DNA from 3 places in the Bradyrhizobium sp. USDA 10063 genome. Region 2 is predicted to be linked to each of the others. Evidence: predicted binding sites of a transcription regulator. Region 2 holds the regulator's gene; each other region holds the start of a gene.

Region 1 (7,442 bases), 3.2 Mb from region 2:
GGGAGAGCACTACCTTGACATGGTAGGGGTCACAGGTTCGATCCCTGTCGCGCCCACCAGCCTTCGCTCGCGAAGCGAGAGAAGGCTGCCGCGCCGAAGCCCAAGGGGCGCAGGCGGGCTCGTATCCGCGAGCTACGGCTAGGCAAGCCAGAACCTTCGCTCGCGAAGCGAGAGAAGGCTGCCGCGCCGAAGCCCAAAGGGCGCAGGCGGGCCCGTGTCCGCGAGCTACGGCTAGGCGAGCCAGAATCTTCGCTCGCGAAGCGAGAGAAGGCTGCCGCGCCGAAGCCCAAGGGGCGCAGGCGGGCTTGTACCCGCGAGCTACGGCTAGGCAAGCCACTTCTTTGTTCCTTAGCGGCTACGTGTGGCGCAGCCATGCCGAGCACGCGAGGGCGAAGCGTGTCCGGCGTAGCCTGGAAGCGCTGCAATCATCAGTGTGACGGCGCACGCGATGTCGGCTCCACGTGACGGGCGCGCGTCTTCTCGGGATGAGCGGTCGGTCACGCTGGTGCTGACAAGACCTCGAACTCGCTGTGGAGATATCCTGCAGGAAACACGACACCGCATTCGTAGCCCCGTCTCCAGACGACGTGGCAATGCGTGCTCGATTTGAAGCCGTCGAACGACATCAGGAAGTCGTTGGCGAAGAAGTGAAATGAATTCGAGTACAGACCAGCACCGCTCATATGGAGATTTCTCACCAGGCAGGGATGGACTCCCGAAATCCCGCTAAAGGAAAGCAATGCGAGCTGGTTCAATTCAATACGTTCGAGCGCACGACGTTCAATCATGACCGCACCGCTCCAATTGATAAAAAATATCCGCAATTGAAGTCTCGAAGCGCTGCAACTTTCCATCAGTGCGGCTGTCCTAACGCGTGCGCTCGTGTCCATATGGTTAATGGTCGAGGCGAAGAAAGCGTGAGCCGGATGGCACAAACCGCACATCCCCGCGACACCTGACACTTTCTGGCGTCGCTCCTGGCACAAAGTGCACTGACGAACGCGCAACGGTTGTGCTTATTTGCGACGCTACTTCCCGCCCGATCGCACCCCGAGCGCCACAGCCCCCGTGGTCGGCCGGCAGAGCCAAGGCGGCCCCGGCGTGATCCCGACAGTTCGCGCCGGGGCAGTCCGGCCGATCTTGCATAGCCCGGATCGCGACGCTTTACGTCGGCGCTTGAGCTCCTTGTTTGAGCATGATCTCCGCGCAAACGCGTCGCGTTTGTCGCGAGGGACGTCTGCACGGCAGTTCCATCTCACATGACGGCCTGTCTCGGTTTCCAGCGCCACTCCGTTTTTAGAGACCTGTCACAAATCCTATATAGAGATAGCCATCGTGCCTGGGCTGAGGGAGCTCGGCACGCCTCAAACGATCTCACCGGCCTTCTCCAGACATGTCCGTACCGACCAGAATTGTTATTGCGGCGAAAGCGCCCGCCACATGAGGATGGACGGTTCGGATGGTTCGTTGCCCGCGAGGGATACGGACCGGATAAAGGCCGCGCTCACTGCAGGAGATCCTATGGCGTGGTCCAACGCGGAATTGGCGCGTCTCGTCATCATCCCGGCGCTGGCGGTGCTGTTGTTTGCCGGTGGGGTCTATTGGATCAAGGTTCAGCAGCCGACCGCATCATCCGTCGACCAAGGACCCACATCTACCATTCAGGTGCGCCTGCTTCCTCAACGCGAGCAGACGCCGATCCCGATCGATGCGACTTCGCAGGCGACGACGGCGAATGCCGCCCGCTCGAATCCCGAAGCCGAGCAGCTCGATGACCAGGCCAAGGATGAGGTTGTGGTCAAATCGCCCGACCGGGCGTCCCTGCCTGTTGAAGCAAGCCCCAGTATCCCCAGCATCTCGCGCCCTTCGACCGTGACGAACGTGGTGCCGAACAATGCCCTGGTGAAGTTTCAACAAAGCCTGCTCAAGCACATCGCAAGATTTCAGCGATATCCCGCGGCGGCCCACAACAGGCTTCAAGGCACGGTCGAAACGTTCTTCTCGATCGACCGGAAAGGGCGTCTCCTGGGCGTCTGGGTGAAAACAAGCTCCGGTCAGACACTGCTCGATACCGAAGCGATCGAGACCATCAAGAGGGCGCAACCCCTGCCATCCATCCCAGCCGAACTTCCGGAACGCCTCAACGTCCAGGTTCAGCTCGCCTTCGATCCATCCTGAGCAAGTCCCCGTTACCCACCTATAGGGGTGTACTCATAAAGGCGTAGATGTCCGATTCTGACGGCGAAGCGGAAATCTTACGATCAGTCGGAGCATTACAATGGCCCATTTGCTCGCCAGATTCCGAAACTGCATAGGCGCGTGATCCCGACAGACTTAGACTTCTGCTCACCAGGCAGAAGGACAGCCGCACTGTCAGAATGGCTGGACGATCCCACTGATCGACTGGGGATCAAACAAAGACGATCAGTCGAACATTATGACTTGGCCTGCTCGCGCTTTTCGCCTCAGTCGTTGCGCTGGGACCGCAGGCATCCGCGCGACAACAGAAGCGCAACATCATCCTTCACTAAAATCAAGGGAGAACGACCATGAAACTTGCGACAATAGCATTGGCTTCAGCGTTCGCACTCTCAAGCACGTTCGCACTCGCGGGGACAAGTCATCATAAGTACGGTAAGTACAAGTCGGGCGCCAGGACTCACCAAGGTACGGTCGGCATGAGTTCCGCCCGGACCAATAAGGGTTCGATGGGTCGATATGGCGGTAGCTCAAACGACCGTGGAGGCCTGGTTGGCGGCGCCGACCCCGGTACCTACAAGCCCTGAGAGTTAAGCCCCGCGTTTCCGCGGGGCTCTTTTTCCTCTTCGATTGAAGTCGCGCGGCGTCAGACTGAAAAGAAATTGAATGACGGGGCAGTCGTCAACTGGATGCGCACGGGGCAAACGGCTGCTCCTATCGTGAAAAACCAGCGCAGGCCAATCGATGCTAGAATGTCTGCCTGTGGGCCCATTGCGACCGATTTGAGATGCCTCGCTTAGGTCTCCGATCGAGGGCAGAGCCGACGTGATTTGCTAGTCGCGAGTATTGCGGCTCGTGACCCGAAGCGGACGTGCGATATGCCGATCTGGAGGCTGTTCAGCGTTCCATTTGTTCGAGGAAGCTCTGGAGCTCTCGCTTTCTCATCTCACCATATTCGGGGTCTTTGGCTCTGATGTCGTCATCGTTTACCCACCATTGTAGAGCCAACCACGCAAAGTAAGCGGGCTCTCTATCCGACCGAATAACAACACCTGGCCTTGGCTTTATCTCGTCCCAACCATTCGAGGGTCGAGCGTCGAAATCCGCTTGAGTGAACGGCTGTCCAGAAATGATGCGATTGATCGACTCTACTATCCATTCTCTGACTGTGGATGCCGTCATAGCGAGCCTCGCGTCACAGGGCATCGCTTTATAACATGCGAAGTATACCGAAGATCGTTGCTCATCGAACTTGGTTGCTTGTTCGTTTCCGGCACAGGCCGGATGCAACGTCTGGATTTGGCCCAACTCGGACGTCTGGTGAGGTCTGCTATCGCGCCGCTATCAGGGGCACAGCGGACCTTCTACGGACCCTGATCCATGATCCGATTAGACGGAATCGGATCGTGCTCTAAGGCTGATTGCCCGGCTCGAAGGTGCAGTCGGCGCCGCCGCCGGCCTTTTGCTTGATCACCTTGGGATCGAGCGTGCAGTTCAGCTTTGATAGCCCTGCGATGTTCGATCCGGCGGCGCCCTCGGCGGAGATGCCTGCCATCAGCATTGTCGCAAACAGTTCGTTGGCGTCGCGGCCCTTCAGTGCGCGCTTGGCGATCTTGAAGGTGATGTCGCAGGAGCGCGACGTGATGTCGACATTACTGGTACGACAGACGATATTGTCGGCAGTGACGGAGATCTTTCCGCCATAGGGAAAAATGGTGTCGCCCTTGAAGAAGGAAGCGACGGCACGCTTGGGCGCGGCGGCGATCGGCGCGTATTGCGCGACTACGGCGGCGAGTGCCAGTGCCACCGGGCCTGACGCGGAGGTTGCCGTCGCGGCGCCCGCGTCGCTGATCGTAAGCAAGAGAGTGAGAGCTGCCAGAGGTCCCGCGCGCATCGTTCCTGTCTCCCGGTCGGTGATCGACTCCTGACCTTAGCTAGCACGGCAAGTCCTGCCGAAGGGTGACTTTTCACCCACGCTCAATCCCAACACGCAGACAGCCACGCGGGCCGGGCCGCGCTTTGCAAGCAGACCGGCCCCGCGACCAAGGCCTTGCGCGGGCCAGTCATCGGCGTCACTCTTGCGGGACGCGACATCAAGATCGCCGTCGCGGTCGAAAGCGGCGAGGAACTGCAGAAGGGGCCGTATGTGGCGGAGACGTTTCCGGTACACGTCGAGGACAATTACGTCGTCGTCGAGGTGTAGTGAATCGGCCACCGGTCGTCCCCGCGAAGGCGGGGCCCATACCGCGTAATGTCTCAACAGGCGTTGGTGGCAGCCACCTTCCGCAAAACTACGCCCTGTGGTTATGGGGCCCCGGGACGACACCGAGTGCGCAGTGCTTTCCCCGTGCATGACCGCCCCGTTTGTGTTTCGTTCTCGAAACACAGCGGCTATCACTATCCCATGACAATGCAGCCGATTCGCAAACCCACCCGCATCCTCGGGATCGACCCCGGCCTTCGCCGCACCGGCTGGGGCGTGATCGAGGTCGAGGGCAACCGGCTGGTTTTTGTCGGCTGCGGCTCGATCGAGCCGTCGGACCGCTTGCCGCTGGCGGGACGGCTGCTCGCGATCCATGAGGGGCTCGCCGCGGTGCTCGGCGACTTTCATCCCGCGGAGGCTGCGGTCGAGCAGACGTTTGTCAACAAGGACGGCGTCGCGACGCTGAAACTCGGCCAGGCCCGCGGCGTCGCCATGCTGGCGCCCGCAAAGTTCGGCATCGAGGTCGCCGAATATGCGCCGAACCAGGTCAAGAAAACCGTGGTCGGCGCCGGACATGCCGAGAAGAACCAGATCGCCATGATGCTGAAGATCCTGCTGCCCAAGGCCGAGCCGCAATCCCCCGACGCCGCCGATGCACTCGCAGTCGCGATCACGCACGCCCATCACCGCCAAAGCGCCGCGCTGCGGCTGAGGGTCGCAAGTCTATGATCGGCAAGCTCAAGGGCCTCATCGACTCCTATGGCGAGGACTACGTGATCCTCGACGTCGGCGGCGTCGGCTATCAGGTGCATTGCTCGGCGCGAACGCTGCAGGCGTTACCGTCGCCGGGCGAGGCCGCTGTGCTCTCGATCGAGACCTATGTGCGCGAGGACCAGATCAAACTGTTCGGCTTCCGCACCGACAACGAGCGCGAATGGTTCCGCCTCTTGCAGACCGTACAGGGCGTCGGCGCCAAGGTCGCGCTCGCCGTGCTCGGCACGCTGCCGCCTTCCGAACTCGCGAACGCGATCGCGCTGCGCGACAAGGCGGCGGTGGCGCGCACGCCGGGCGTCGGGCCGAAGGTCGCCGAGCGCATCGTCAGCGAGTTGAAAGACAAGGCGCCTCAGTTTGCCAACGTCGATCCCGCCGTGGTCCATCTCGCCGGCGCCATCGACAATGAGCGCGCGCCGCGTCCGGTCGCGGACGCGATCTCGGCCCTCATCAATCTTGGCTACGGCCAGCCGCAGGCCGCCGCCGCCATCGCGGCCGCCTCGCGCAGCGCGGGCGAGCAGGCGGAAACGGCGCAGCTCATCCGGCTGGGCCTGAAGGAGCTCGCGAAGTGAATGCTCAGACCGTAGGGTGGGCAAAGCGAAGCGTGCCCACCATGACGAGGGAAGTGTTGGTGGTGGGCACGCTGCGCTTTGCCCACCCTACAATCGTGAGGGAGCTCGCGAAGTGAACCCGCCCTCCCGCATCGTCACCCCCGAGCGACGCGCCGATGATGTCGGCGACACGGCGCTGCGTCCGCAATCGCTGTCCGAGTTCGTCGGTCAGGCGCAGGCGCGCAAGAACCTCTCGATCTTCATCGAGGCGGCGCGCAAGCGCGGCGAGGCGCTGGATCACGTGCTGTTCGTTGGCCCCCCAGGTCTCGGCAAGACGACGCTGGCGCAGATCGTTGCGCGCGAGCTCGGCGTCGGCTTTCGCGCGACGTCGGGTCCGGTGATCGCCAAGGCCGGCGATCTTGCCGCGCTCCTGACCAATCTGGAGGAGCGCGATGTCCTCTTCATCGATGAAATCCATCGCCTGAGCCCGGCGGTGGAGGAGGTGCTCTATCCCGCGATGGAGGATTTCCAGCTCGACCTCATCATCGGCGAGGGGCCTGCGGCGCGCTCGGTGAAGATCGAACTTTCAAAATTCACCCTCGTCGGCGCCACCACGCGCGCCGGCCTGCTCACCAATCCCTTGCGCGATCGTTTCGGCATTCCGATCCGGCTGAATTTCTATACCGAGGAGGAGTTGGAAAAGATCGTCACCCGCGGCGCCCGCGTGCTCAACATCGGCATGAGCCCTGACGGCGCCAACGAGATCGCCCGCCGCGCCCGCGGCACACCGCGCATCGCCGGCCGCCTGCTGCGCCGGGTGCGCGATTTTGCATCCGCAGCGGACGCCAATTCGGTCGACCGCGCCATCGCCGACCACGCGCTTTCCGCGCTCGAGGTCGATGCCGCAGGCCTCGATGCGATGGACCGCCGCTACCTCACCACCATCGCGATGAACTATGGCGGCGGGCCGGTCGGCGTCGAGACGATGGCGGCGGCGTTGTCCGAGCCGCGCGATGCGATCGAGGACATCATCGAGCCCTATCTGATCCAGTGCGGCTATCTGCAGCGCACCCCACGCGGCCGGCTGCTCACCTCGCACGCCTTCCGCCACCTCGGCCTCGCCGAGCCCTCGCGCGATCCCTCGCAATTCGGCCTGTTCGGCAGCGACGACGACTGATTTTCTTCACCTCTCCCGCTTGCGGGAGAGGTCGGCGCGCAGCGCCGGGTGAGGGCTCTCTCCCCACGAAGAGTCTGAATCGCGGAGACACCCTCACCCCGGGAGAGGGGGCGCAGTGCCACCGTCGATGCATTTCGCGTTCACATCCTCGTGCACGCCAACCCCTGACAATCTGCACAAACGCACCGTAATTCCGCTCCAATCGGACCCCATCTACGGGGTGCATCACCGATCAACCCCATGTTCTCACGGCGTCAGTTCTTCAGGTCCATCGGCGGTTTGACCGCCCTCACGGCGTCGACTTCGGCCTATGGCTTCGGCGTCGAGCCGGTATTGCGGCTCCGCGTCACGCGTTACAATCTCACGCCGGCGCGATGGCCGGCGGATTTCCCGCTGAAGATCGCCGTGATCGCCGACCTGCACGCCTGCGATCCCTGGATGTCGCTGGAGCGCATCGAGGCGATCGTCGCACGCACCAATGCGCTTGAGCCTGACGTCATCGTGATGCTCGGCGATTACGTCGCCGGCCACCGCCATGTCA
Region 2 (7,442 bases):
ACGCGCGACATCCGAGAGCGGACCGATCGTTTCGTGCTGCGGGTGGCGAGCATCGAAAGCCAGCGCGGCGCGCCGAAGCTCGAGCGTATCAGGCTTTCGGTGAAGAAGGGCACCGCCCCTGAAGTCGGCAGCTTCGTCGAATTGAAGGCGCGGCTGCAGCCGCCGCTCTCGCCTTTACGGCCCGGCAGCTATGATTTCGGCCGCGATCTCTATTTCCAGGGCATCGGCGCCTCCGGTTTCGTACTCGGCGCGATCAAGACGACGGCGCCGCCGGAAGGCCGCGGATTTGCGCTGCGCTATGCGGCGTTCATGCAGGGCATGCGCGATGCGATCGACGCGCGCATCCGCAACGTGCTCGAGGGCGACAATCGCGCGATCGCGACCGCGCTCCTGACCGGCCGGCGCGACGCAATCTCCGAGCCGGTGAATGACGCGATGTTCGTCTCGGGGCTCGGCCACGTGCTGTCGATCTCGGGCTACCACATGGCCGTGGTCGCGGGCGTGGTCTTCTTCGCGGTCCGCGCGTTGCTTGCGCTGTTCCCGGTGCTCACCGTGGGCTTTCCAATCAAGAAATGGTCCGCCGCCGCCGCGCTTGTGGCGGCCGCCTTCTATCTGCTGCTGTCGGGGGCCGAGGTCGCGACGCAGCGCTCGTTTTTCATGACGGCAGTGGTGCTGATCGCGGTCATGGTCGACCGCCGCGCGGTCACGTTCCGGACGCTCGCGGTCGCGGCCATGATCGTGCTCGTGATCGCGCCGGAAGCGCTGGTGCATCCGAGCTTCCAGATGTCGTTTGCGGCCACCCTCGGGCTGGTGGCGCTGGTGCAGATCGGCATGCCGCATCTGTTCGCCGCTCCCGATCATTCTACGACCGCGCGGATTGCGCTGTGGGGTGGGCGGGAGGTCGCGATGCTGCTGCTGGCGTCGCTGGTGGCGGGGCTTGCGACCACGCCCTATGCCGCCTTCCACTTTCACCGGGTGGCACCCTTTGGCGTGCTCGCCAATCTCGCGGCGATGCCGGTGGTGTCGGCGCTGGTGATGCCGGCAGGGCTGCTTGGCCTCTTGGCGATGCCGTTCGGCTTCGACGGCGTGTTCTGGGCGATCATGGGCACCGGCATCGACTGGATGATCGTGGTCGCGCAATGGGTCGCCGCGTTGCCGGGCGCGGTCGGCCGCATTGGTGCGTTCGGGATCGGCCCTCTGATCGCCGCGAGCCTCGGCATCATCCTGCTCGGGCTGTTGCGCACGCCGCTGCGCTTCGTCGGCGCGGCCGTGCTTCTCATTGCGGTGGTCTGGGCGGTGAGGGCGCCCCAACCGGACATCCTGATTTCCGGCGACGGCCGCCATGTCGCCGTGCGCGGCGGTGACGGGCGACTGCACCTGATGCGGACCGCGAAGGACGCGTTCCTCGCGAAGGAGTGGCTGGCTGCCGACGCCGATGCCCGGGCCGCAAGCGATCCCTCGCTCACCGAGGGTGTGTCGTGCGATGAGGGCGGCTGCGTGAGCCCTGCAGCGGGCGGCGCGTTCATTGCCCTCACGCAGCGCGCTGAGGCGCTTGCGGACGATTGCGAGCGGGCGGTGCTGATCGTGACGGCAAGGCCCGTTCCGCAGGGCTGCACCGCGGCGGTCATCGATGCCGAGCGCCTGCGGCGGCAGGGCGGGCTGACGCTGCGGCGGAACCGGAACGGCTTCGTCATCGACGCGGTCAGGCCCGCCGGCCTCGACCGGCCGTGGTCCCCCGCGATGTCAGGCGAAGGCGAGCCCGAGACCACGATCCGAATCCAGGGAGCACCTGCGCCGCGCGCGATCGATGCGACCCCGTCCGAATCCGACCTGCAGCCAGAAGACTGAGCGCCCCGTCAATCTCCGCCGGCGCTGGCCGGCAACTCGAACGCGCCGAGTCGAAACTCGTCCGGGCTGCCTGAACGCGAAGGCATTTGAACGAGCGTAAAGGTCGCATCCGGATATCGCTCCCAGATGGCAAGATCTTCCGCTGCCACGGTGAGCCAGCCGAACCTGAACATGTACCGGCCCGGCTCGGCCACGCGTCCGGCTCTTTGCCATGTGATCTTGGTGACCACCGATCACGCCCCCTCGGCGAAATGAAGCACTCGTTCAACACAAAATCACACGCGCCCCCGGATGTGCCCTCCGGGGCCGCTCAAAACACTTTGCTTGTCGCTCGCGGCAACGTTCCGCCGGCCGAAACCGGCGGCGCACGCTGCGCGAGGCCGTCAGCCCATGAACAGCGGGTTCGGCGCCGGGCGCTGCTCGACCACCTTCTGCGCCGGCTCGACAACATGATGCGTCACGGGCAGTTGCAGCACGGTCGCCCGCTGCCCTTCGCAGAGCTGGGTCACCAATACATGGCTGCCATCGGGGAATTCGATAGCGTCGTGGTGACGATCCCGAATATGCGGATCGATCTGGTTGAACTTGCCGACGCGGAAGCCGGTCGTCTTGGTCCAAATCCAGCGATTGTCGTAACGGACGTTGTCAGCGAACGCGAGTTCGGTCCCGGGAAGCATGCAGACCGCGACCGTCGGATCGCTTTCCGAAGCGAAGCCGCGGGTCGAGGTGCCGCGGAAGGTGGTGGTGATGAGCGTCTCTCCAACCTGGGCGGGACGCGTCGCCACGGCATGCAGGCTATAGTCACACATCGGATTGCTCCTCATTCGAGATAGCCGACCCGGGCCTGGGAGAGGCGCAGGCCTCTATCAGAGTGGACGATAACTTATAAGCCTCTGCTTCGTTCTTGGCATTTGTACGGCCCACGCCTTGTGTCCGTTCACAAACACGATAGCGAGGCGCTGCCGTACGTTGCCTCGCACAGAATAGCCCCGGCGGCGAACTACCGGGACTCATATTCTAATCATTCTAAGTCGTTCTTGTCAGCGTCTCGCATGAACAAAGTACCCACCCAAGTACCAGACGGGCTGCTGTGCCGGACGCTCAATACTTGCGATAAAGCCCGATCAGCTTGCCCTGGATCCGCACCCGGTTCGGCGGCAGGATGCGGACTTCGTAGGCGGCATTGGCAGGCTCGAGTGCGATCGAGGCGCCGCGGCGACGGAAGCGCTTCAGCGTAGCTTCCTCCTCATCGATCAGCGCCACCACGATGTCGCCGGTGTTGGCGGTCTCGTTGCGCTGGATCAGCGCCATGTCGCCGTCGAGGATTCCGGCCTCCACCATGGAATCGCCACGCACCTCGAGCGCGTAGTGCTCGCCGGAGCCGAGCATGTCGGGCGGCACGCTGATCGTGTGGCTGCGGGTCTGCAGCGCCTCGATCGGCGTACCCGCCGCGATCCGGCCCATCACGGGGACCGCGACGGGACGGTTGCCATCGTCCTCGGCCACGGCCGTGCTGCTCGTGCGCTTGCCGAGCGTGCCTTCGATGACGCTCGGCGTGAACCCGCGGCGGCCGTTGCCGGCCGCCGAGAGCTCGGGCAGCTTGATCACCTCGATCGCGCGGGCGCGGTTCGGCAGGCGACGGATGAAGCCCCGTTCCTCCAGCGCCGTGATCAGGCGGTGGATGCCGGACTTCGAGCGCAGGTCGAGTGCGTCCTTCATCTCGTCGAAGGAAGGAGGCACACCGGCCTCTTTCAGCCGTTCGTTGATGAAACGCAGAAGTTCATACTGTTTGCGCGTAAGCATCGCGAGCATTCCCCCGGTTGGTAGCGTCGTTCGATCCGAGACTTGAGAAGAGCTGATCTCGGGAGCCACGCACTCCCATTCGTAGACAGCGAGTTTCGAAACAAATCATGAACGGACACTATATGTTCGATATGTGTTCCGCAACCACTTAATTTCAGGTGAACGCGATTGGAAATGCTCCCGTACGTGCTGGTCGCGGCTTCATTCAGGCAATCGGAGAATGTCGCAGGGGGCGCCTTTCGGCGCCGCCGGCGCGAATGGCGGACGGATCACAAGTGCCTGCGCCGCAGTGAGATTCCCGAGCAGCGAACTGTCCTGCCGGGTGACCGGCGTTGCGATCAGCGTGCCGTCGGCGCGCTCTTCGAGCAGCGCACGAAGATAGTCTTCGCGCTGATCGTTGGCGGCGAGATCGCGGCCGAGCAGGGCGCTTTTCCTGACGTGATGGATCGCCGAGCGGCCGAGCAGGGCCCGAATCAACGGCACCAGGAACAGGTAGGCGCAGACATAGGACGACACCGGATTGCCGGGCAGGCCGATCACCCGCATCGCGCCGAGCCGGCCATGCATCATCGGCTTGCCCGGCCGCATCGCGATCTTCCAGAACGCCATGGTGACACCCTCGGCCTCGAGCGACGGTTTCACGAGGTCATGGTCGCCGACCGAGGCGCCGCCGGTGGTGACGAGGATATCGGCGCCCGCGGCATGCGCGCGGCGGATGCCTTCGGTGGTGGCGGCAACCGTGTCCGCGGCGACCCCCAGATCGATCGTTTCGGCGCCTTCCGCGCGGGCCAGCGCCCGCAGCGCATAGCCGTTGGAATAGACGATCTGGCCCGGACCCGGCGAGCTGCCCGGCATCACCAGTTCGTCGCCGGTCGCGAGCACGGCGACCTTTGGCCGGCGCCGCACCGCGAGTTCCGGATAGTTCATCGACGCCGCCAGCGACAGCGCGCGGTCGGTCAGCCGGCTGCCGCGCTGAAGCAGCACGTCGCCTTCGCGGAAATCGATCCCGGCGGGCCGGATATGCCGCCCGGCGATGGCGGCCTCGGTGATGGTGATGTGATCGCCGTCGACCCTGGTGTCTTCCTGGATCACGACGGCATCGGCGCCAGCGGGAATGACGCCACCGGTGAAGATCCGCGCCGCTTCGCGCCGGCCAAGTTCCCGATCGAACGGCCGGCCCGCGGCGACTTCGCCGATCACCTTCAGCCGCGCGCTGAGATCGGCGGCATCGGCTGAGCGCACCGCATAGCCATCCATCGCTGACATCGCCAGTGGCGGCTGCGTGCGCCTCGCTGCGACGTCATGCGCGAGGGTGCGGTGACAGGCAGCATCGAGCGCGACCATCTCTTCCGTCAACGGTTCCACGCCGGCGAGAACAGCGGCTAGCGCATCGGCGACCGGCATCAGGGCCACGGGCAACTCCTAAATTCCGAGTGCGAGAAGCGCGTTCGTCACATCATCTGACGATGTGACGTGAATGGCGTTAAGGCCTGCCGCTCGTGCGCCGCGGATGTTCTCGGCGGAATCGTCGAAGAACACGATGCGCGAGGCCGGCACGCCGATCGCCTTCACCACGTAATCATAGGCTTCCGCATCGGGTTTCCGAAACCCGATCGTCGACGAGAAGAATATCTGGCGGAAGTGGCCGAGCACGTCCGAATAGGCTGTCGAGAAATGCTCGATATGGGGCGGATTGGTGTTCGAGAAAGCATAGAGCGGCAGGCGCACCTTGGCGCGCGCCAGGTGCTCGGCGATTCCTGGCATCTCGCCGGCGAAGATCGCGTTCCAGCCTTCCAGGAACTGGGCGTCGGAGATTTCGATGCCGAGCGACTGCCGCAGGCTTGCGAAGAAGGCGGCGTCATCGATCTTGCCGACCTCGTGATGCCTGTAACTCTCGTCCATGACAAAGCGGGCGGCGAGCTCGGCGGGCTCGCAGCCGGCATGGCCGGCCCAGATGGTCATCACCTTGCCGAAATCGATATCGAGCACGACGCGGCCGAGATCGAACAACAGGACGTCGGCGGAGCCGGGGGAGAGGGACGGTTGGGTCATGACGACGGTGGTGTACGAAAATCCTGCGACCACGGCAATGTCGTCAATGGCAACCGTCGGCAACGGTCACGCACACCGCTGTCGTCCCTGGAAAGCAGGGACCCGTAACCACAGCGAGGCGTTGTTGCGTGAGCACAAGCGGTTACAGCGGAGCACATCACGACATCCTGTGGCTATGGGTCCCGGGTCCCGGCTACGCCAAGGGCTTCGCCGCGGCGCGCAAGGCCGGGACGACGTGGGGTGAGATTCGGATTCAAACAGCGGAGAGGATGTGAGTTCGCGTTCTCGCGGCGCTTTGCGCCCGAGGTTTGCGTACCGTTTCACCCTCTCATCAATCAGAGGGCGCAGGGAAAGCCGGGTGCCGGTTGCACCCGTGGGCCCCGTGCAACAAAAAGCACGGGGGTAGGACCACAGGTCAACCGAAGCAACTCCGGCTTTCCCTGCGCAGTGGTTTACGGCTTACTTCGTGCTCTTCCCGGTGACCGGGCTTTCTTGCCACCGTCATCTCTCGCGCAAATTTTGTTTGCGCAAAAAACTTAGCGCCAGCGTCGGGGCGCCAGAACCACACGACTTCGCCGTCCGCGGATGTTGCGTTCGTCTGTCGCAACAGCCGCGTCCACCGCATCTCACCGCAACGTTCGTGACGATCGCGATCCGCCCCTCATCTGGGTGAGACGCGCGGAGTTAAATCACTGATTTGCCCGACGGCGAAAGCGGAATATTTTTCGCTGATAGTCTGGACAGACTTTTGGTGATTTGCCCGTCGGGTTGATTTGTCGCACCCAAACTAACCACATCGTCATTGCGAGCGACGCGAAGCAATCCACAGCGCCACAAGCGGAGACATGGATTGCTTCGCTCCGCTCGCAATGACGGGGCTGTCATTCCGGGGCGATGCGTCAGCATCGAGCCCGGAATCCATTTCACCGCTTGCGCTTGTGGCCCAATGGATTCTCTGATGTGCAATTGCACATCATAGCTCGCGACTTCGTCGCGCCCCGGAATGACAGCGGAGGTTTTGGCGCGCCACTCGCGCCGCATGCCGGCATAGAATGGCGTATGTTCACGCCCCTCGGCCTCTTCCCGAAGCTCCGATCGAGGGGTTAAAGTGCCTTTCTGATGCTTGGGAGCGGGTATGCGACGGCGTGAGCTTTTGACGCTTGCGGTCGTCGAAGGGTCTGGCGCGCGGCCGACAGGCGCGCCGAGGGCGGTGCGAATGGAGGACACGATTGCCGCGAATGCTCCACCTCGCAAAATGCGCCCCTGCGTTTTTGACGTGCGCTGCCTTGTTGGTAATTCTGCCTCTGGGGATGACTACCGCCTGCGCGCAGTTGCGCGGCCATGGCGGGCCGGTGCGGGCATTGGCGATTTCGTCCGACGGACAAACCGCGATCTCAGGAAGCTTTGATTCAACCGCAATCCGCTGGTCGCTGACGCGCATTGCGGCCGAACAGGTGCTGCGGTTCCATGCCGACGCCGTCAATGCAGTCGTGCTGCTGGGGGGCGGGCACGCCGCGACAGCAGGCGCCGACGGGCGCATTGCAATCTGGAGTCCCGGCCAGGCGGAGCCCGATTCAGTTTTGGAAGGCCATACGGCGCCCATCGCCGCGCTCGCGCTGTCGCCCGACGGCACAACACTGGCTTCCGCGTCGTGGGATCATACGGTTCGGTTGTGGCCGCTCGCGGGCGGTGCGGCGCGTGTGCTCGAAGGTCACACCCAGAACGTCAATGGCGTTGCA
Region 3 (7,442 bases), 5.6 Mb from region 2:
GCCGCGCTTGGGGACTAAAACCTCGACCCTGCGCCCGGCCTTCACCGACAGCGCGTCGGCGAGCAGCGCGGCATCCTCGACCTCGTGCGAGAGCAGGATGAGCTTCGGCGGCGGCTTGTCGTCGTAGAACTGCGCCAGGAAAGAGGAGAGCACCTCCTCTGATGTGAACGACTTTTCCGCGCGCGGGAAATAGGCGCGGTTGCCCCAGTTCTGGCCGGTGCGGAAGAAGAACACCTCGACGCAGGAATAGCCGCCCTCCTGATGGATGGCGAACACGTCGGCTTCCTCCACCGTGCGCGGGTTGATGCCCTGCTGCGACTGGATCGCCGAAAGCGCGGCGAGGCGGTCGCGGTAGAGCGCGGCGGTCTCGAATTCGAGCTCGCTGGAAGCCTTCTCCATTTCGGCGGCAAGCTCCTGCTTCACCGCGTGGCTGCGGCCGGACAGAAACTCGGTGGCCTCGCGCACCAGTTCGCCATAACCGGGGAAATCGATCTCGCCGGTGCAGGGGCCGGAGCAGCGGCGGATCTGGTAGAGCAGGCAGGGCCGGGTGCGGCTCTCGAAGAAGCCGTCGGTGCAGGAGCGAATCAAGAACGCGCGCTGCAGCGCCGTGATGGTGCGGTTGACGGCGCCGGCGGAGGCGAACGGGCCGAAATAGCGCCCGGGGCGCGTCTGCGCGCCGCGATGCTTCAGGATCTGCGGCGCCCAATGGTCGCCGGTGATCAGGATGTAGGGAAACGACTTGTCGTCGCGAAGCTGCACGTTGAAGCGCGGCCGGAGCTGCTTGATGAGATTGGCCTCCAGCAGCAGCGCCTCGGTTTCGGTCGTGGTCGAGACGATCTCGACGTTCACCGTCGCCGCGATCATGCGCAGGATGCGCGCCGGCAGCGGCGCGTTGGGCCGGGCATAGGAAGAAAGTCGTTTGCGGACATTCTTCGCCTTGCCGACATAGAGCACGTCGTTGGCGCCATTGAGCATGCGGTAGACGCCCGGCGAGGTCGGAGCGAGCCGCACCGCATTCTCGATCGCGGCATGGCCGACCGCGAGCGTACCCTCGGCGACGGCCTCCGCCGGTTCCTCGGGAACCTCGGGCAGCCTGGCGTCCTCGTCGTCCTCCGTGGCAGACGTCGCCGGATCGACGTCGCCGGTGACGAGCGCGAGATCCTGCGGCGGCAAATCTGATTTTTGGCCGTGGCGCGTTCCCTTGGGGACGGACGCCTTCGGATGGTCGGTAGAATCGTGATCCATGGGCCTAAACTAGGCGCTGCCGGCCGCCATCGCCAGCATCGGGCTTCGAGCGGAAAGCCCGCGCCGGTAACACTCCATTAAGACTGACGGGTGGGCGACAGGCGCCCTTAACAGGCCTTTAACTTAAAACTTTCGATAAATCCTCCCGAAAAACCAGTGAATTCCGTAACCACGCCGGCCCTCGCAACCGGCGGGTCGCGGCTGTTGCGTGTTGTGGAGTGCTTGCGATGAAGCGGTTAGTCCTGCGCCTGCTGGCGCTGATCATTGCCGGGTGGACGACGTCGTCAGCGGCGGCCGACCTCAGCTATCGTGCGCCCTACACCGTCAACCAGCCGCTCAACGCCTTGAGCTGGGCGGGACCCTATCTCGGCGGCAATCTCGGCTATGCCTGGGGTGGCGTGGACAACAACCCGGCCAAGCCATCGGGTTTCGCGGGCGGCGCGCAGATCGGTTACAACTGGACCAACGGTCCGTGGGTGTTCGGCGCCGAAGGCGACATCCAGGCCACCGGTGCGGAAGAAACCTTTGCGCCGTGGAAATTCTCCAACCCGTGGTTTGGCACCATCCGCGGCCGCGGCGGCTACGCGTTCCAGAACGTGCTGTTCTACGCCACCGCTGGCCTTGCCTTCGGCGAATTGCGCGCCGAGACCTTCGGCCTGTCGGAGTCCCACACCCATGTCGGCTGGACCGCCGGCCTTGGCGCCGAAATGGGATTTGCACCGAACTGGAGCGCCAAGCTCGAATATCTCTATGTCGATCTCGCCAGCAGCAACTTCATCATCACCGGCGCATCGAACGGCTACCATTTCGGCGTCATCCGTGCCGGCGTGAACTATCACTTCTAGCCATCGCTTCAAAGAACAAGAAAACGATCGACGACAACCTACCGGCCGTCGCAGGCGGCCGGAATTTTTTTAAGCTGAGCTGACGCGCAGGATCACGCGCATGCCTGTGCGAGCGGGACGCCGCCCGGCAAATCCTCAACCGAGAATTCAGACCGCTTCAGCGTGAGCGCAAAAGCTCACGATGAAATCACCAGATTGACCGCTTTGGGGCCTTTGCCCTTCTTGTCCGGTTCGACGTCAAACGTAATCCGTTGTCCTTCGGTCAAATCCTTCAGTCCTGCGCGCTCGACAGCGGTGATGTGAACGAACACATCGCGGCCGCCGTCGTCAGGCTTGATGAAGCCGTAGCCGCGCTCTCCATTGAAGAATTTGACTGTCCCAGTCATGGCCATCGGGAAACTCCTCCCCCGCATTGCACCGCCGCCACGCGTAACTCACGTAGCGGGCGACCGGACATTCGCTGCCGGAAGCTTGGCCACCTCAGCGGATCCGTGTCACGCCACCGACCCGCCTGGATTTTTCTTCGGCCTTGTCACTCCGCCGCAACCATTCGCGGAAGCGGAACGTAAAGCCAGTCCTAACGTGACAAGCATAATACGGTTCCGGGCAAGTTGCCTATGGTCGAGTGGGAGTTTTCAGCAACGGCTTTGGCTTAGGGTTTGGGCGTCTCCAGCCTGAATCGGCCTGCGCCGCCTTGGCCCAAGGGCTTTTCCAATTCGGGCAGGATGGTCTTGAGTTCGCCGGCAAGCGTCCACGGCGGATTGACGATCAAGAGCCCGGTCGAGACCAGGCCGCTATCGGCTTCGCGGGGCGCGACGCTGAATTCGAGCCGCAGGCATTTGCCGGCCGGCTTGCTCTTGCCTGTCTCCGACGCGACGTGGCGCGCAAGATCGTCGGTCACGCGACGGCTTTTTGCGGGATACCACAACAGATAGCTGCCGGTCGGCCATTTGGCGAACGCCTCCGAAAAGCCTTGCGCCAGCCGCTCGAACTCGTCCTTGGCTTCAAACGGCGGGTCGATCAGGACGAGGCCGCGCTTTTCCTTCGGCGGGACGAAGGCCGGCAGCGCGGTCCAGCCATCGAGGTCGACCACTCGCGCCTGGGCGTCGCGGCGCAGCGCGTCGATCAGGCGCTTGCGCGCCTGGGGCTCAAGTTCGCAGGCCGTGAGGCGGTCCTGCGGCCGCAACAGTGCCCGCGCGATCAGCGGCGAGCCCGGATAGGCCTTCAGTTCGCCCGGCGGGCTGAAAGCCCTCACAATGTCGAGATAAGGCAGCACCAGCGGCAGCGCTTCCTTGGAGAATCGCGCCTGCATCAGCCGCGCGATCCCGGTCAGCCATTCGCCCCCGCGCCGTGCCTCGTCGGAGGTGAGATCATAGAGGCCAGCGCCGGCATGGGTGTCGATGACGCGGAGCGCCGCGGGCTTTTCCTGCAGGTAGAGCAGGATCCGCACCAGCACGATGTGCTTGATGACGTCGGCAAAACCGCCGGCGTGAAAGGCGTGACGGTAGTTCATGAGATATCTGCGGGTCTGTACGACCGTACTTCTACTCGTCATGCCCGGGCTTGTCCCGGCCATCCACGTCTTTGTCGAGCGTGAAGAAGGCGTGGATGCCCGGGTCAGGCCCGGGCATGACGGTGGAGATCGTGTCTAACCACCCCGGATCGGCGGCATCACCACCTGGTCACGGCGGCAGGCGCGGCGGTCGGTTTCCTCACAGGCGCGGAACTGCATGTCCTTGCTCATGCAGATCCTGACCTCGCTGAGCCGCTTGCTGTCGCAGGTCACCGAGATCGCCGAACTGCCGAGGCCCGGATTGGCCTTGATGAAGGCCTCTTCGATCTCGGCAGGGGCGACCGTCTTCGGCTCTGACAATTGCAGGAATTCCTCCGGGATCTTCACCGCGGCGCGCGCCTTGCGGATGCTCTCGAAATAGGTGCGCGCGGAGAGGCCCGAGCAGGTGCCGTGCTTGTCCCATTCATTGTAGATCAGCCCGGGCGCCGGCATCAGGTCGAGCATCGAGGTCATGACGTTGCGGGCGAGCCGTGGGGCGGGACGCTGGCAATATTCCGGAAAGCCGCGCTCATATTGCGGCCAGAGCCCATGCACCACGAAGGAGTAGGGGCGTCCGTCGCACTGGACCTGCGCCCGCCTGCCATCGCCACGCTCGGAGGCCGCTTCGCAGAACGACGGCGACCAGGACAGCGCGAGCACGTAGAAATCGAACTCGCCCGGCGCGTTTTGCCGGCGATCCTGGGCGCTGACCGTGCCGATCACGACAAAATAGGCAAGGACGGAAATCAGCAGCCGGGAAACCAAGGCCAATCGAAACATAAAGCACCCCCACACTCGACCGGGTGCGAGCCTAGCAGTGAGATGGAACATTTCAAGAACAAATTGCGATGCGACGCAGCGATTGATTAGCGGGCGGCGCTATGCGGGCTTTCGAGGGTCAGGGCCGGGCCGACTTGCAGGCGGGATTATAGGCCCAGTTGCGGTCCAGTCCGGTCACGCACCATTCGACGCCCTGACCGATGCTGGCAAAGCCGCCGTCCTCGATGATCGAGAAGTGCACGGTGCGCACCTTGCCGTCGCTGAGCATCACGCTGCCCGAGCAATAGCGGCGCGGGATATTGTCGGACTGCCAGGGGCGGAAGGCGGTCTCATGGATGCGGGTATAGCCGGTGATCACAAGCGGGGAATTCCAGAACTGGCTCTCTTTTTCCTGGAACTGAGCGGCGATGGTCGGCAGCGCTGCCTCGCAGGGGGCCACCCGGCCTTCATAATTCGGCCCGGAGAGCCAGAAATTCAACTCAAGTGGGTTGGCGGCCTGCGCCGTCTGGGCGGATGCCAACAGGCCAACCAGCAGGCCGAATGCGGCGCAGAGGCCAGTTTTGGTCGAGGAAAGAACAGAGTTGCGCATGGGAATCCGCCGGACAATCCAACGCGCGGGACGGTGCCGCGAAGCCCGGGCGAGGTCAAGTGCAGCGCGGCAACACTGGCGGAGAACTCCGCAAATCTCCGGCCCACGATTCTTTTCACCGTCGCCGGCGCACTTTATGGTGCCGCCCAAGGATTTGAGGAGAGTCTGCAATGCGAAGGATTCTGGCCGCTGGCATGGTTGCCGCAGGCGCAATGCTGGCCGGTGCACCGGCACAGGCCGACTGGGTGCCCCCGTTCAAGGGCAACGATACCGGCGGCATCATCGCCTATTCGCTGGCAAGGCAGGCCGACGCGCGCCAGCTCGCGGTCGATCACTGCGCGTCTTACGGCAAGGTGGTGAAATTCCTCGCGGTGCAGCCTTATGAAGGCGGCTATGTCTCCTTCTCCTGCCGCTGGGTGCCTTGGAGCGCCGCCCAGCGGCCGCTGCGCACGCTTTATTGATCATCGGCCCCGTCACCGGCATCGCCGCATGACACGACATGTCGTCCTGCTCGGATCGGCCCTCGGCCTGGCTGTGCTGTTGCCGGGCGCGGCCGGCGCCGTCGATCTGCCGGTCCGCAAGGCGGGCCTGTGGGAGATGAAGATCGTGCGCTCGGGCGCGGCCATGCCCGAGATGACGATGCAGCATTGCACCGACGAGACCACCGACAAGGACATGAGCACGGCGGTCTCGCCGATGGCGAAGGATATCTGCTCCAAGCAGGATATCCAGAAGACGGCGACCGGCTATGTCAGCGATTCCGTGTGCGGCGTCGCTGGCGTCACAGTGACCTCGCATGCCGAGATCACCGGCGACTTCAACTCCGCCTACACGGTCAAGACGACCTCGCACGCCGATCGCGGCTCCGCGGGCGCGGCGCGCGATACCACCGCCACCATCGAGGCCAAATGGCTCGGTCCCTGCAAGGCGGACCAGAAGCCCGGCGACATCATCATGGCCGGCGGCATGAAGATGAACATCAAGGACATGGAAAAGCTGAAGGGCATGATCCCTAAGCTGCCGAAGTAGTGCTTCTCGTAGGGCGGATGGAGCGCGGCGCGTGTCCGAACTAGCTCAGCCTTGAGACGCCAGTTGTTGCGCCCTCTCCCACAAGGGGCCCACAAGGGGAGAAGGGAAGGATTTCCCTACACCGGCACTCTGACCGTCGCGCGCAGGCCGCCCATCGGGCTGTCGCCGAGCATGATGTCGCCGCCATGCGAGCGCGCGATGTCGCGGGCGATGGCCAGTCCCAGGCCAGTGCCGCCTTCGTCCTGGTTGCGGGCGTCGTCGAGCCGCAAGAACGGCTTGAACACCTCCTCGCGCATGCCCACCGGAATGCCTGGGCCGTCGTCGTCGACGGTGACCGTGAGGTAGCGGTGGTCGCGGTGGCCGGTGATCGAGATCGTGCTGGCGTGTCGCGCCGCATTGGAGACGAGATTGCCGAGGCAGCGCTTGAACGAGGCCGGCTTCACCGTCACGACGGGCAATCCGTGGAAGGCGACGGTCGCGGTATGGCCGTGGCGTTCGGCGTCGTTGCGCAATTCCTCCAGCGCCATCGCCATGTCGGTTGGCTGCGCGATCTCGCCGGAGTCGCCGCGGGCGAAGGCGAGATAGTCCTCCAGCATCATCGACATCTCGTCGACGTCCTTGCGCATGGCGTCGATCTCGGGGCCTTCGCCGAGCAGCGCGAGCTCCAGCTTGAAGCGGGTCAGGATGGTGCGCAGATCGTGCGAGACGCCGGCGAGCATGGCGGTGCGCTGCTCGATCGTGCGCTCGATGCGCGCCTTCATCTCCAGGAACGCCTGCGCTGCGCGCCGCACCTCGCGCGCACCGCGCGGCCGGAAATTCGGTGCCTCGCGGCCCTTGCCGAAGCTTTCGGCGGCGTCCGCCAGACGCAGGATCGGCTTGATCTGGTTGCGCAGGAACAGCACCGCGACGATCAAGAGGATCGTGGACGTACCGAGCATCCAGAAGATGAAGATCTCCGAATTCGACGCGTAGGCCGCGCTGCGCAGCGCGAAGATGCGCATGATCGCGTCGTCGAGCTGCACGCGGATCTCGACCAGGTTGGATCTGCCGACGGTGTCGATCCAGAACGGACGCCCGATCTGGCGGCCGAGCTGCACCGACAGCGTCTGGTCTAAAAGCGAGAAGAAGGGCTTTGGCCCGGGTGGCGGCATGTCGCCGGGGGGCAGGAAATCGACCACGAGCTGCAGCCGCTGCGCGATCCGGCGCACCTGTGCGCGGTCCTTATCCTGCGGATAGGTCTTGTAGACGTCGATGAGGGCGGCGATGTCCTGCACCACGGCGGCCGAGAGGCGGCGCGTCACCGTGTTCCAGTGCCGCTCCATGAACACGAAGGCCACCACTGTCTGCAGCACCACCATCGGCACGATCATGATCAGCAGCGCGCGGGCATAAAGGCCGGTTG

What was found. Region 2 encodes LexA, which represses DNA repair genes until DNA is damaged. Its sites were predicted from a motif close to TGTTCNNNNTGTGTTCNG; they were not measured.
Region 1: the regulator LexA is predicted to act here: its motif matches at 4,561-4,578, upstream of ruvC (crossover junction endodeoxyribonuclease RuvC).
Region 3: the regulator LexA is predicted to act here: its motif matches at 4,466-4,483, upstream of ACVJGD_RS34600 (ribonuclease T2 family protein).

What each region holds. Positions count from the first base shown of each region.
Region 1 is NZ_JBSSGP010000002.1:4,486,704-4,494,145, reverse strand. It holds tRNA gene ACVJGD_RS23315 (tRNA-Val) at 1-59, shown strand, start outside; gene ACVJGD_RS23310 (PilZ domain-containing protein) at 498-788, opposite strand; gene ACVJGD_RS23305 (energy transducer TonB family protein) at 1,522-2,178, shown strand; gene ACVJGD_RS23300 (hypothetical protein) at 3,611-4,093, opposite strand; gene ACVJGD_RS23295 (hypothetical protein) at 4,250-4,402, shown strand; gene ruvC (crossover junction endodeoxyribonuclease RuvC) at 4,604-5,131, shown strand; gene ruvA (Holliday junction branch migration protein RuvA) at 5,128-5,745, shown strand; gene ruvB (Holliday junction branch migration DNA helicase RuvB) at 5,858-6,901, shown strand; gene ACVJGD_RS23275 (metallophosphoesterase) at 7,142-7,442, shown strand, end outside.
Region 2 is NZ_JBSSGP010000002.1:1,315,915-1,323,356, reverse strand. It holds gene ACVJGD_RS08180 (ComEC/Rec2 family competence protein) at 1-1,848, shown strand, start outside; gene ACVJGD_RS08175 (hypothetical protein) at 1,857-2,078, opposite strand; gene ACVJGD_RS08170 (hypothetical protein) at 2,232-2,657, opposite strand; gene lexA (transcriptional repressor LexA) at 2,950-3,651, opposite strand; gene ACVJGD_RS08160 (molybdopterin molybdotransferase MoeA) at 3,853-5,064, opposite strand; gene ACVJGD_RS08155 (HAD-IA family hydrolase) at 5,074-5,703, opposite strand; gene ACVJGD_RS08150 (c-type cytochrome) at 7,014-7,442, shown strand, end outside.
Region 3 is NZ_JBSSGP010000002.1:6,914,622-6,922,063, forward strand. It holds gene uvrC (excinuclease ABC subunit UvrC) at 1-1,245, opposite strand, end outside; gene ACVJGD_RS34585 (outer membrane protein) at 1,473-2,090, shown strand; gene ACVJGD_RS34590 (cold-shock protein) at 2,267-2,482, opposite strand; gene ACVJGD_RS34595 (23S rRNA (adenine(2030)-N(6))-methyltransferase RlmJ) at 2,743-3,603, opposite strand; gene ACVJGD_RS34600 (ribonuclease T2 family protein) at 3,739-4,422, opposite strand; gene ACVJGD_RS34605 (hypothetical protein) at 4,541-5,011, opposite strand; gene ACVJGD_RS34610 (hypothetical protein) at 5,182-5,472, shown strand; gene ACVJGD_RS34615 (DUF3617 domain-containing protein) at 5,501-6,040, shown strand; gene ACVJGD_RS34620 (ATP-binding protein) at 6,157-7,442, opposite strand, start outside.